3 regions of the Reticulibacter mediterranei genome follow, and region 3 is predicted to be linked to each of the others. Evidence: a T-box and tRNA genes for the amino acid it is inferred to sense, from the RefSeq annotation. Region 3 holds a T-box; the other regions hold tRNA genes.

Evidence for each region. The T-box of region 3 lies ahead of leuS (leucine--tRNA ligase). A T-box ahead of a tRNA ligase gene usually reads a tRNA of that ligase, here a tRNA-Leu.
Region 1: it has a tRNA-Leu gene. The T-box ahead of leuS (leucine--tRNA ligase) is inferred to sense a tRNA for this amino acid. The anticodon was not compared.
Region 2: it has a tRNA-Leu gene. The T-box ahead of leuS (leucine--tRNA ligase) is inferred to sense a tRNA for this amino acid. The anticodon was not compared.

Annotation. Positions count from the first base shown of each region.
Region 1 is NZ_BNJK01000001.1:7,068,782-7,072,996, forward strand. It holds gene K3T83_RS30560 (nitroreductase family deazaflavin-dependent oxidoreductase) at 1-145, opposite strand, end outside; gene K3T83_RS30565 (oxidoreductase) at 191-1,168, opposite strand; gene K3T83_RS30570 (nuclear transport factor 2 family protein) at 1,388-1,819, opposite strand; tRNA gene K3T83_RS30575 (tRNA-Leu) at 2,419-2,499, opposite strand; gene K3T83_RS30580 (acetyl-CoA carboxylase carboxyltransferase subunit alpha) at 2,574-3,560, opposite strand; gene accD (acetyl-CoA carboxylase, carboxyltransferase subunit beta) at 3,606-4,215, opposite strand, start outside.
Region 2 is NZ_BNJK01000001.1:6,208,712-6,212,926, reverse strand. It holds gene K3T83_RS26900 (hypothetical protein) at 1-212, opposite strand, end outside; gene K3T83_RS26895 (Ppx/GppA phosphatase family protein) at 354-1,373, opposite strand; tRNA gene K3T83_RS26890 (tRNA-Leu) at 1,615-1,698, shown strand; gene K3T83_RS26885 (DUF4388 domain-containing protein) at 2,407-3,006, shown strand; gene K3T83_RS26880 (cache domain-containing protein) at 3,027-4,215, shown strand, end outside.
Region 3 is NZ_BNJK01000001.1:5,082,734-5,086,948, reverse strand. It holds gene K3T83_RS21945 (glycosyltransferase family 39 protein) at 1-1,159, shown strand, start outside; gene K3T83_RS21940 (hypothetical protein) at 1,568-1,957, shown strand; T-box leader at 2,024-2,278, shown strand; gene leuS (leucine--tRNA ligase) at 2,374-4,215, shown strand, end outside.

The DNA of each region.
Region 1 (4,215 bases), 2.0 Mb from region 3:
CGGGAGTAGTATAGACCTTCCCGCTCTTGCGTCCTCGAACGGAGAGCAGGGTCAGAGGACCCAAAGGAAATCCGGCCCGTAACAGAGCCGTGAGAATGGCGGTTCCAATCTTCATGCCGCTGGTCATATGAAATGTTTTGGTCATCTAGCTGCTCCTCAATTTTCTCAAGGAAACCCTCCTCGGTGGGATTCACCCCAACGGCTCGATACTGCACGCCGACCCCGTGGCCTGAGTAAGCAGATCGTATCGGGCTCCGGTCAGTTCTTCCGACACATTCCAGAGATGTTGCGCTGTCACATGATCAAGTGCGGCGGGCGGAACCTTACTCACTACCGGATAGCCACCACCTATTCCCTCCGAGATGCCAATATACTCGGCGCTTCTGGCGGAAGGATCGGTTGCCTGGTAGAGAGCCGGAAGTGCTCCCCGAGCCGCTGGGTGTGCGAGCACGATCTGGAGGACTCGGATCAGGATCTCCGTTCCCCGCCGTGGGCGCCCCCAGTCAGACTCTTTACCGGTGAGCAGGTTGGTTCTGGCGACGCCTGGATGGACAGAAAGGCTGCTCATGCCACCTCCAACGGCCTGGCAGCGGCGGTCCAGTTCAAAAGCGAAGAGCAGATTCGCGAGTTTTGATTGAGCATAGGCTCTGATCCACTTGTAGGTGCGCTCTGCCTGTAGATCGTCAAAATCGATCTTTCCCTGGCTGGCGATAGTGCTGGATGTGGTTACCACACGCGATCCTGCCCGTGAACACAGCGAGGGCAGCAGCAGGCCCACGAGCGCAAAATGGCCGAGATAATTGACCTGGAAGTGCATCTCGAAGCCGTCGATTGTCTGACGACGGGGACCACCCGCAATGCCAGCATTGTTCACCAGGATATCGAGACCCTGGTGACGCTGGGAGAACGTCTCGGCAAAGCGACGGATAGAGGCAAGATTGGCTAAATCAAGCACTTGCGCTTCGATGCTCGCTTCTGGCAGCATCGTTGCTATCTGGCGTGCGACCTGCTCCGTCCGGCCTTGATTCCTGGACGCAAGCACGACGTGTGCATGATGTGCAGCTAACTGGAGCGCAATCTCATAGCCGATCCCGCTGCTGGCCCCGGTGATGACTGCCGTCCGACCTTCGAGGTTGGACATATCAGCGGCGTTCCACTTGATTTTCATTGTACTGTCTCCTTCAAGAAGGATACATGATTAAAGTCGATTTGCCCCATGACAGCCAATGCCTTGCTCAGGGTGACCACCTGCACGTCTGGGAATGCGAGTAGGTATGGTAGCAGAAGCGAACTGTGTTGGCCAGAACGCGGGTCACCCGTTGTGCGAATCTCGCGCCATCCTTCTTCCACAACTAAGGAGGGTGGCACGGAAGAGAGGCTGGGCTCGTCAGAACATGGTGTTATTGTTCACGGAAGTGGCTGGGATCTCCTGTAGAACGTCCCAGTGCTCGATGATCTTGCCCTGCTCCAGACGAAAGATGTCAGCCGCTGCGGCCCCCTGATCGTTTGGGGAGTAGGTAACCTTGCTGTGGACTACCACCAGGTCTCCCTCGGCAATGATCCGCTTGATATCACTGTGCGCCAGCGGGAACTGCGCTTGCAGGGAAGACGCGAAAGTGAGAAGACCATCGATGCCATCAGGGATGCGGGGATTGTGCTGGATGTAGGCAGAACCGACGTACTTGGTCACCGCCTCCTGCACCTTCTTGTCGTTGAAGGCCAGGTTGATAAAGGCCTGCACAGTCGCGCGGTTGTGCTCCAATGTGGCCTGGTCCATCTGTTGGTCATCGGGTGTGTTCATGGTGAGGTCTGCCGTCATTTTTCTTGCCCTTTCTCAATCTCTGTCGTCCATTCGTATGGATATCCGGTCGTATTGCTTACTCACTAGTTAGAAGATGAACGCTTTGGCGAAGCGACGTAGGCTCTCCTGTTTGGTTGCGTCTGGGAATCAGAGCACTAGCTCCTGGACACCTGCCTCATAGGTGGACAGACGCTCGTCGTGGTCGATCGCGTCTGTCCGTCTGTCGTGTCGCCATTATGCGTTGCCTCCTAGTTGTTTTATAGTAGTTGGTTAACCAACTATAAAGGAGTATACCTGAAAGCAATCGCAACTGTCAAGGGATGCTCGTGCAAAACGGGAGTGGACTTCACGATATGGGCGAAGTCCTTTGAGAAGGTCACCGAGCAGGAGAGACGCTCCCGTGCGTTGTTGTGTGGAAAGGGCTGGATCTCGGGTAGAGAGATGTCATCACCCGGCGGCTTAAGCAGAGAAGACCATCCTTTCAAGGGCAAGTTCGCTCATGCCTTGCTGCTTGCGTCTTCAGCCTTCAAGGAAAGGGATACCTGAGAATGAGAGCTTGCCAATGAGGAGAAAATCGGGTCTGGGTCTGGATTCCTTTTTCTTGAGAGGAGGGGTTATGCCGGTGGAGAGATTCGAACCCTCAACCCTTGCGGGACTTGTTTTTGAGACAAGCGCGTATACCGTTCCGCCACACCGGCTCATCCGAGATGCGCTTTGTTATGCATCTCTGGTGGTGCTTATAATAGCGCATCTCGGATCAGAAGTCAAGAGGTTAGACCTGGATTTGCGAAGTTTCTGTGGTCGTTTCTCGCCCAAAATGTCCAATGTTTCTAAACTTCTGATAGCGTTTTTCCAGCAATTCGTCTGGCGTCATCTGTTTCAATTCTGTCAGATGGCGTAACAGCACCGCTTTCAGCGACTCCGCCGCCTGACGATAGTTGCGATGTGCCCCGCCGAGCGGTTCGGGCACCAGCTCGTCTGCGATATGGAACTCCAGTGAGTCTTTAGCACGAATACGTTGTCCTTCAGCCGCCAGCGCAGCATGTGCCCCACCAAACTTTAAAATATCCGCCGCCGCCTCTGGAGCTGCCACTGTATAGTAGCTATGTTCCATCATCAAGATACGGTCTGCGATACTGATTCCTAAAGCGCCACCGCTGTTGCCTTCGCCAATCACTGTGGCAACGATGGGGACGCGCAGGCGAGCCATTAAATAGAGGCTGGCCGCAATCGCCTCCGACTGCCCTCGCTCTTCGTCGGGGAGCGCCACGGACGCGCCAGCAGTATCAATGAGTGTCACCAGCGGAATCCCAAATTTCTCCGCCTGGCGCATCATACGCTGGGCCTTGCGATATCCCTCCGGGTGTGGCATGCCGAGGTTGCGAAACTGCTTGTCCTTCATGTCGCGACCCTTCTGATGGCAGATCAGCATTACCGTTTGCCCGTCCAGGGTTGCCAGGCCCGCAACGATAGCATGGTCGTCGGCATAGGAGCGGTCTCCATGCAGTTCGAAGAAATCGTCGCACATGAATTTGATGTAATCTAGAGAGTAAGGGCGATCCTTGTGGCGAGCCACTTGTACCGTCTGCCAGGCGGTCAGATTTTTATAGATCTCTTCTGTGCGCGTGCGCAGCTCGTTCTCCAACGTCTGCAATTGCGCCTGCTCGTCTGGTTTCAGTCGATCCCCTTTGCGTTGTAGCGCATTGATCTTTTTTTCCAGGTCCGCCAGCGGCTTCTCGAATTCCAGGTCGTAAGCCATTTTACGTTCTATCCTCTATTTGTTTTGATTGAAGATATAAAGTATTTATTTCGTTATTGTCGGGTACATATGGAGCAGGCGTGCAAGCGTCTGGTGTAACTCACGTCGATGTACCACAGCATCAATCATACCATGCTGGAGGGCAAAATCGGAATTGATGGTATTTTCTGGCACTTTAATGTGCATGAAGCCCTCAATTACACGGGGACCGGTAAAACAGATCAGCGCCCCTGGTTCGGCCAGGATGACATCGCCCTGGAATGCAAAACTGGCAGAAACGCCGCCTGTTGTGGGATCGGTCAGCAGGCTAAAATAAGGCAGAGCCAGCTCTCCCAGCCGTGCGAGCGCCGCAGAGATTTTCGCCATCTGCATGAGCGAAAAAATACCTTCTTGCATGCGAGCACCACCGGAGGTCGAGACAATGAGCATAGGAATGCGCTGCTTCATTGCCAGTTCGATAGCACGAGTGATCTTTTCGCCAACGACAGATCCCATGCTGCCACCCATAAAGAAGAAATCCATCACTGCCAGCGCAATCGGTTTGCCATCGATGGTGGCGTAACCGCTGATGATGGCCTCGTTCTGGTCGGCCTTTTTGCGCTCTTCAACAAGCTTGCTGGCGTAATCAATGCTTTTCGCCTGATTGGGAGGACTG
Region 2 (4,215 bases), 1.1 Mb from region 3:
AAAAAAGCTGCACGCTCAAGTAGATAACGCGCACGCTCATTCAGTTGATGTAGAGGAAGCGTGGCGTCGAACAACTCTACGGACAAACGCCTGACATGACGCGCGTGAGGCCAGTCCTCCACCTGTAACCCCCCGCTCTGCTCAAGTTCCTCGCTTGTTGGCTGAGCAAAATTCCACCAGCTTAATTCTTCAATCGAACTAGACGGCATCATGTGTAGAGTCCTCCTTTAGATCCGAGATATATGTTTACTCACCATACATCTCAAGTACGCGCATACCAAACCAATCGCTCTCAACGCTCTCCATTATCTACTCCACTTTTCTATACATTCTCCATGCATCTTTCCACCAGTCTATGCATGCTCTCCAGCATGTGTTGTATTATCCTGCAGTTGCGTCAACCACTGTTCTCCATAGCGTACACGTGCGAGCAGGACACCTTCGCGGATACCATGAGCGCTCACATAGATTTCTTTTAGTTGCAACCGCTCCATCAGCATGCGAATAATCAACACGCCAGCCGGCAGAATGCGCGCACGTTGCAGATTAATCGGATAGCGTCGGGCCACCTCATCGGCAGATAACACGCGCAAAATTCCTTCACAACGCACAACATCTTCATACGACAGCTGCGTCTCTGCCTGACTGACTCCCAGGGAATAGCGAGCAAGGTACAACAATGTGTTGGCGCTTCCCCCCACGAAGATCAAAGCAGCAAGATGTGTCTGCGCAGGTATTTTCTGGAAATGGTCAAGCAAAAAAGTCTGAGCCGTTGCCACCTCTTGATGGGTTGGAGGATTAGAAGGTACATAGCGATCATGCAGTGAGCCAGATCCTATTGGGAGAGAGGTACTCCAAATGATCTGCAACTGATGGGCAAAGATCAGTTCCATGCTTCCGCCACCCAGATCTGCGACTGCTATATCAACGGGAGGCGACCCGTGCTGAGAAAGTTCGTAGGTAGCTCCATAGAATGTTAACGCAGCCTCCACATCGCCGCCAATGATATGCACAACCAGCCCGGTTGCCTCACGGATCGCCGCGAGAAACTCTGCGCTATTGCTTGCTCGACGGATTGCCTCAGTTGCCACCCCAAACACGGAGGTCGCAGCATAGTGTTCGGCCAACGCTTGATATTTTTGCAGGGTAGCAATGGTCTGGTCACGTTTCTGTGAGGAAATCGCTCCAGTGGCATTCACGCTCTCACCGATACGCACCAGTTCTAGCTCATCTGCCAGTATCGCTACATGATCCTCGAAACAGCGAGCAACCACCACATGAACGGTATTGCTGCCAATATCGATGGCGGCATACACGGGTGCAGTTGATAGCATCTCTTCATGGGACAAGGTGTGTTCAGTCTGCTCTTGCATACAGGCTCCACATTGACACACGTTAATACAGCTTGCATGTTTTTCCGCCCGATGACGAAGAGCAATGCAAGCCACATAGCGACCAATAACGGGACATGTTGTTATTATAACACGAATAGTAAAGTTTCAGAGGAAACCAGGGAGGGGAAATAAAAATCCCAACAATTTGCCAGAAAACCTCTTGACAAGTTGGTGGAGATACTGTAATATAGGCTTCGTTCCGAGGGAACAAGAAAGATTCGCCGAAGTGGTGAAATTGGTAGACACGCAACGTTCAGGGCGTTGTACTCGAAAGGGTGTGGGGGTTCGAGTCCCCCCTTCGGCACTCTCCATACCATAGAGAACGTCTCAAGTGGCTTTAACAGTAACTTGAGACGTTTTTTATTGACAGCGAACTACCAAATGACAGCAAGTTTAGGGGAATGTAGCAATAGTGTTACAAATCATCCCAATCAGGTTGTTAAGGATTGCTCCCGGTTATCTATCATCCATATCGTAACCACTTTGATCAGCCATCGCAAGCGCTTCATTATATAGAGAAAGTCCTGCTTCGTATTAACCTGGAAAAATCTTCCCAGATATGAACGCCATTCAACATCTACAATTTGATCATTTTCATCCGCTATCCTACAGAAACATAGGATTAAATTGCTATTCTTTTTCGTCAAAAAATATGTGGTAATATACATGCTAATGTCGCTGGCGTTATCAGTGACAGCGCCTCTCATCTTCTCGTACTCGGAAACTGTGAAACACGAAAGAGCCACAAATCATGGGTTGCAAAGAGTCCTTATAGACTGTACTATATTGCAGGCGTGGTGTATCTTATATCAGGTATAGTTTTTTCCCTTTGAAACAAACAACAGGTCAGTAATTATGTAAGGGAAAGGATAGAGGTTTCGACGAAAAAACAATGATGTTTATCTATTTAACTTCTTCACCCATACATCATACTTCAGTACAGCCAGTTGTATGAGCGGGTTTCGTAGTTTCTGATATTTTTACCAGTCGTGAGCGACTAAAGTGAGTTCATATGCAACCACAACGAGAAACTATGACGGATAACCTCGCAGATATCATTCACATCATACACATCGGATGCAAGAGTGGTACGCTCACAGTCGAGCGTGGCGAGGGCAGAACATTAGAAGAGGGCTTCATTACCTTCTCTGGTGGAAGAGCAGTCGAAGCAAAAGTAGGCCAGCAAAGCGGACTGGCTGCCTTTAACTATCTCAATATGTGGCAGGCCTGCCGCTTTTCCTTCATCAACCATGAAGGACAACAAACCTCTTCAACTTTTCCATTCACGTCGTCTCAGACTTCCTATCCCGGTAATAATGGGGCCGCCAGCGGGCAGTATTCTGGCGGTCCAGCATCGACACACACAACTGGAGGATTGCATTCATATGGCGCAGCGGAAGGACGGCCTCTCTTCCCATTTCGTACCCAATTAGGAGATGCAGCGCTACAATATCCAGAAAACATCCAGCTTCCCCGAATGCAGCGGCGCTTACTCTTACTCATCAACGGGCAACGGAACATACATGAGTTGGCACGTTTGATGGTTCGCAATCTCAATGAGGTACAAATACTACTCAACGATCTAGAGCGTAGTGGTCTGATTCAACAGTAAGTTACAGGAGTATATATCCCATGTCTATATCCCAACACGCGCCATCTCCTCGCAGAAGATTATCTTTGACCGCGCGTTTCTCTGCCCTGCTCGTACTCGCAGTGGTCCTCCCATTACTAATCACGGTTGTCGGAAGCGAATTGATCCTGCGTCCTACGCTCCTTTCACAGGCTGCAACTGAGATGGGAAACGATGCACAAGTGCATGCACAAGCCATTGATTCTCTGTTTATTGCCCGTTTGCAGAATCTAGGTTATCTTAGACAATTCTTCGCCATTCAAAAATATCTATCTGGAGATGAAACCTATCAACTTCAAGCCCAGAATGAACTGGCCCTGGGCTATCACCTCGATACAAACTATAGCAACTGGTCGCTGTTTGATCCACAGGGCAAGCTTCGCCTCTCCTATCCTGCACCTCCTGGGACGCGTGGCAAATATACTATCCCGCCCGAGATCATCGACCAATTGCACAATAGCAATAGAGCAATGACTTCAGATGTGTATTATGACGATAATACGCATATGGCATTTGTTGATATTTATGCCTCTGTCACATCTACTGATAATACATTACTGGGATTTGAACGGTCCACTGTGAAGCTGAGCGAAATATGGACAGCGGTCAATAACGAAACAAACGCGGTTCCAGGCAGCTACGCGATGATTCTCGACAATCATGGCGTGCGCATTGCATACACAAACACCGATACAACCCTGACTACGTTGCCCCAGGGTCTTTTCAAATCCGTCGCACCTCTTTCAAAGGACTTTCAACAACGCGTCGCAGACGAAAATCTCTATGGCAATGACCATAGACCAGTGACAGCCTCCGCTGATTCGACGCTGACGACGATACTACAACAGGACGCTCAGGCACCAACTACATTCCAGTTCACGCCCGCTTTGCAGAATGAAGCGTTCCAGGCCTACCGCGTCAAATGTCAGACCGTTCCCTGGACATATCTTGTACTCAGGCCGGTTAACACGATTACCAAAGCAGCCAACCAGCAGGACTTCTACCTCCTGTTGATTGCCGCCGTCATCACACTGCTGGCCGCACTTGTCGGTCTTGTTGTTGGTCGTAGCATCACCCGCCCTATCCTGCAATCAGTATCATCGCTGCTCGCCAGTAGCCAGATGCTTAAAACGCAGGCATCGCGCGAACAGGTCAAAGCAACCGAACAAAAATGGATCGTTGAATCTTCTC
Region 3 (4,215 bases):
GCGGGCCTATAGCCTGCAACTATTGCTTACCTGCCTTGCCTGGTATGCGCTTTTCTCCGCTCTGACCAGCACAACCCACACACGGCGCTGGTGGATCTGCTATACCATCGCGACGGTGCTGGCAATCTACACCCACATCTTTAGTGGGCTGATTCTGATCGCGCAACTGGTAGCTGTGACAGGCATATTGCTTGCTTCCAAACAAAGACGGGCAGGAGCGCTCGTCCATTTCAAAGCTCTTGTGATCTGTCTTGTGGCGGTCGCAATCCTGATCATTCCGATGCTGCTGGTGTCGCTTCAGGGAGCGAAGACGGGCTGGTTGCCGATTCCTCATCGCCAGGAGTTGGTCGGCCTCTTCCTCATTCTTGGCGGCTATCACACAATCTATCTGGTTGCTCTCATCGCCTGTATCGCTCTGAGCATCGCTGTAGTAGTCTCGCGTCGCCTCTTGCCAAAGCTCAGGGTGTTGATGAGAAGCGATATTCAAGCGCAAAAGCTTACCCAAAAACTTACCAGCCTGGAGATTGCCTGGTCGCTGCTCTGTTGGCTGGTGATCCCGATTGTGGTGAGCTATGCCGTCTCACACAGTTCGTTGCGGCTCTTTTCAGATCGCTATCTGGTAACGATTGTGCCGCCGCTCTGTTTGCTGATGGTGCTGGGGATCAGCCTGCTGCGCTGGCGTCTCGTGCGCGTCATTCTGGCGCTGGGAGTTATCGCCATTGCGCTCACGCCTGTTCCGCTCTATTATCGAAGCGCCCAGGTAGAAGATTGGAATGTGGCGACAAGCTGGGTGCAACAGCACTATCGCGAGGGCGACGGACTGGTCTGTTACGATAACAGCCTGCAACAGGGTTGTCAGGTCACGGTTGAATATTATCTGCAAGCCTATCCGAGCGCCGCTCACTTTACCAGCGACTCCCCCGGCCCCTTCTCGTGGCAAACCTTTGAGTCGGCCAATCCCGATGCCGCCGTTGACCCAACGGTCCTGGCAAGCTTCGGCGCGAAACATGCCCACATCATCTTTATCGTCGGTCGTATACGCGACGACGCAGCAGCGGCCCGCTTCGACGCCGCCCAGCGCTGGTTAGACAGCCACTATCACCGTACCGATCAATTCGAGACGCGCACCGTACGCGTTTATCTGTACGATACGAAGTAGCGCTCATGAATCTTAACAATTTATGGAAGTAATCACCTAAGCTGTCATAGGTGCATGATAATTGGTACATCTGGCAAAGATGCAGGGAAGAGAGGGTCTCCCTCTCCATCCGTAGCGACAAGGGGTGGTGTGGAGGGGCTGTGGGGGCCTTGCGCTTGTCGCTCTCGCCCCGCATGGTTTCTCTCCCTCCCGCGGCATGTCAGGGGCGATGAAACAGCCTGGGGAGAGCGACAAGCGCAAGGCCCCCACCAAGACCTCCCAACCACCCATTGTCGCTACGGGAGACCCAACAACCTCTGTCTTCTCATCATTTCCCCTTCATTCATAGCTCAGCAACCCTCCTTCACAGCAGTTATATAATATATTGTACTAATTGATTTTATCCGTTCGTCTTTTCAGGAGCACACCATGTCCAATTCATTTTCAGATCTTTACAGTAAAATGCTGAAAGATGTTTTTCTGGACCTCGCACGCCAGCAATTAGAGCAGGGGGCTGATGCGTTGATCTGTGCAGACGCCTATGCGGAGCAGGGGAAGCCCGATTTCACGCTCGCCTATCTGCTTTTGATAGATGCCAGCGATGATGTCAAGCGCGATATCTTTGCTCGCTCGTATGAGCAGCGGGCCACGCTTTCGGAACAGAAAGCCAACGATTTTAGCATACAATTTCATCGAGCGTTTCCGATGATTAAAGTTGAGGCACAAAAAGATCGTCAGGCCGCCCAGCAGATCCGCCAGGGCAAACGCGTGCGCAGTCAGCAAAAAACTATATCGATCAATTTTGCCGGTCCTCAGTAAAACGAGAGCATGATACTTGACAAATCACAAAAAGTAAGTTACAGTCGTTTAAACAAAGTATGTTTATAGCAGGCGTTGAACGAGGAAAGTAGGTAGCTTGCCTGTTTGCAGAGAGTTGACGGTTGGTGTAAGTCAATAGCAGGACGAGACTGAAGCTCCCTCAGAAGCCGTGGCAGTGAAAAGATTGAGTAGCTGTCACCGGGAACTCCCGTTATAGAGTTCGGGTGTGTTGGCACCCATAAGGCCGCTTGCCGTGAGGCAGCGGTGAAACAAGGTGGTACCGCGAAAGGCTGCTGCTCGATCAGCCACTACGCCTTTTCGCCCTTGCCAGGGGCGGAGGGTGTTTTTTTATGCCTCTTTGCACGATGATATCCTCCGCAACCATTAGTTGGCTCTTTATCATAGGAGGATCACTCATGACAGAAAAAAGTTCATCCAATGCTGCTAACCGGGCAGCGCAGGCGCGTGGACGATCACAGAAACATGGCATACAGTACGATTTCTCCTCTATTGAGCGCAAGTGGCAAGGCATCTGGGAGGAGCGCAAACTGTATCAGGTGGATTTGCAAAAGGCAAGCAAGCCATATTACAACCTGATGATGTTCCCCTATCCATCGGCTGAAGGGCTGCATGTCGGCAATGTCTATGCCTACGTCGGTTCGGATATTCACGGGCGCTGGCAGGCGATGCAGGGCTACGATGTCTTTGAGCCAATGGGTTTCGACGCCTTTGGCATCCATAGTGAGAACTTCGCGATCAAAAAAGGCATCCACCCGCGCGTCCTGACCGCACAGAACGTCAGGCGTTTCCGCGATGAGCAACTCAAGCGCATCGGCAACCGCTTCGACTGGTCGCATGAACTGAACACGACCGATCCACACTATTATCACTGGACGCAGTGGATTTTTGTCCAACTGTTTAAGGGTGGGCTGGCCGAGCGCCGCGCGGCTCCCGTCAACTGGTGCCCCTTTGATAAAACGGTGCTGGCAGACGAACAGGTCATCAATGGTCGCTGCGAACGCTGCGGAAACATCGTTGAGAAGCGCTGGCTAGAGCAGTGGTTTCTGAAAATCACGAGGTACGCTCAAAAGTTGCTGGACGATCTGGACCATATGGACTGGTCCGAGCGGGTCAAGGCGTTACAACGCAACTGGATTGGCCGCTCCGAGGGACTGGAGTTTGCGATGGCCGTTGTCGATAGGCCTGATCAGCAGATCCAGGTCTACACCACACGACCCGATACCATCTTCGGCGTGACCTTCGTTGCCCTGGCACCGCATCATCCCTTGATCGACAGCATCACACAGCCCGCCTATCGCGATGCGGTAGAAGCTTATCAACAGCAAGCGGAACGCCTGACCGAAGCAGACGAGCGCGCCATGACCGGCGTCTTTACTGGTGCCTACGCGCAACACCCCTTTACAGGTGAACGCATCCCGATCTACGTTGCTGATTTCGTGCTGAGCGGTTACGGAGCAGGCGCGGTCATGGGCGTTCCTGCCCATGACGAACGCGACTGGGAGTTTGCTCATGCGCTGAGTCTGCCGATTCGTGTCGCGGTACAACCAGGGGAGGGCAATGCAAATATCCAGCAAGGAGCATTTGTGCAACCGGGAATACTGGTCAATTCAGGAGAATTTTCAGGCATGACCTCAGTTGAAGCATCACAGGCGATCATTGCCGAAGTCGAGCGGCGCAAGCTGGGACAACGGAGCATCAAATATCGTCTGCGCGACTGGTTAATCAGTCGGCAACGCTACTGGGGGCCGCCAATTCCGATCATCTATTGTCCCGAACATGGGGCCGTCCCGGTGCCAGAAGATCAACTGCCAGTACTACTGCCCGACGTGGAGGAGTGGAAACCGACCGGGACAGGTTCCTCACCGCTGGCGGCAATCGAGAGTTTTGTGCAAACTACCTGCCCCATCTGTGGCAAACCTGCACGCCGCGAAACGGATGTCAACGACAATTTTCTGGATTCCGCCTGGTACTTCCTGCGCTATCCCTCCTCAAACGACGATACGCAGCCCTGGAATCCGGCCCTGACCCGCAAATGGCTGCCGATTGATATGTATATCGGTGGACCAGAGCATAGCGTCCTGCACCTGATGTATGCTCGTTTCATCACAATGGCACTGTACGACCTGGGATACCTGCATTTCGACGAGCCTTTCAAACGGTTCCGCGCTCACGGCCTGATCACAAAAGATGGCGCGAAGATCTCCAAATCGCGAGGCAATGTGATCAATCCCGACGAC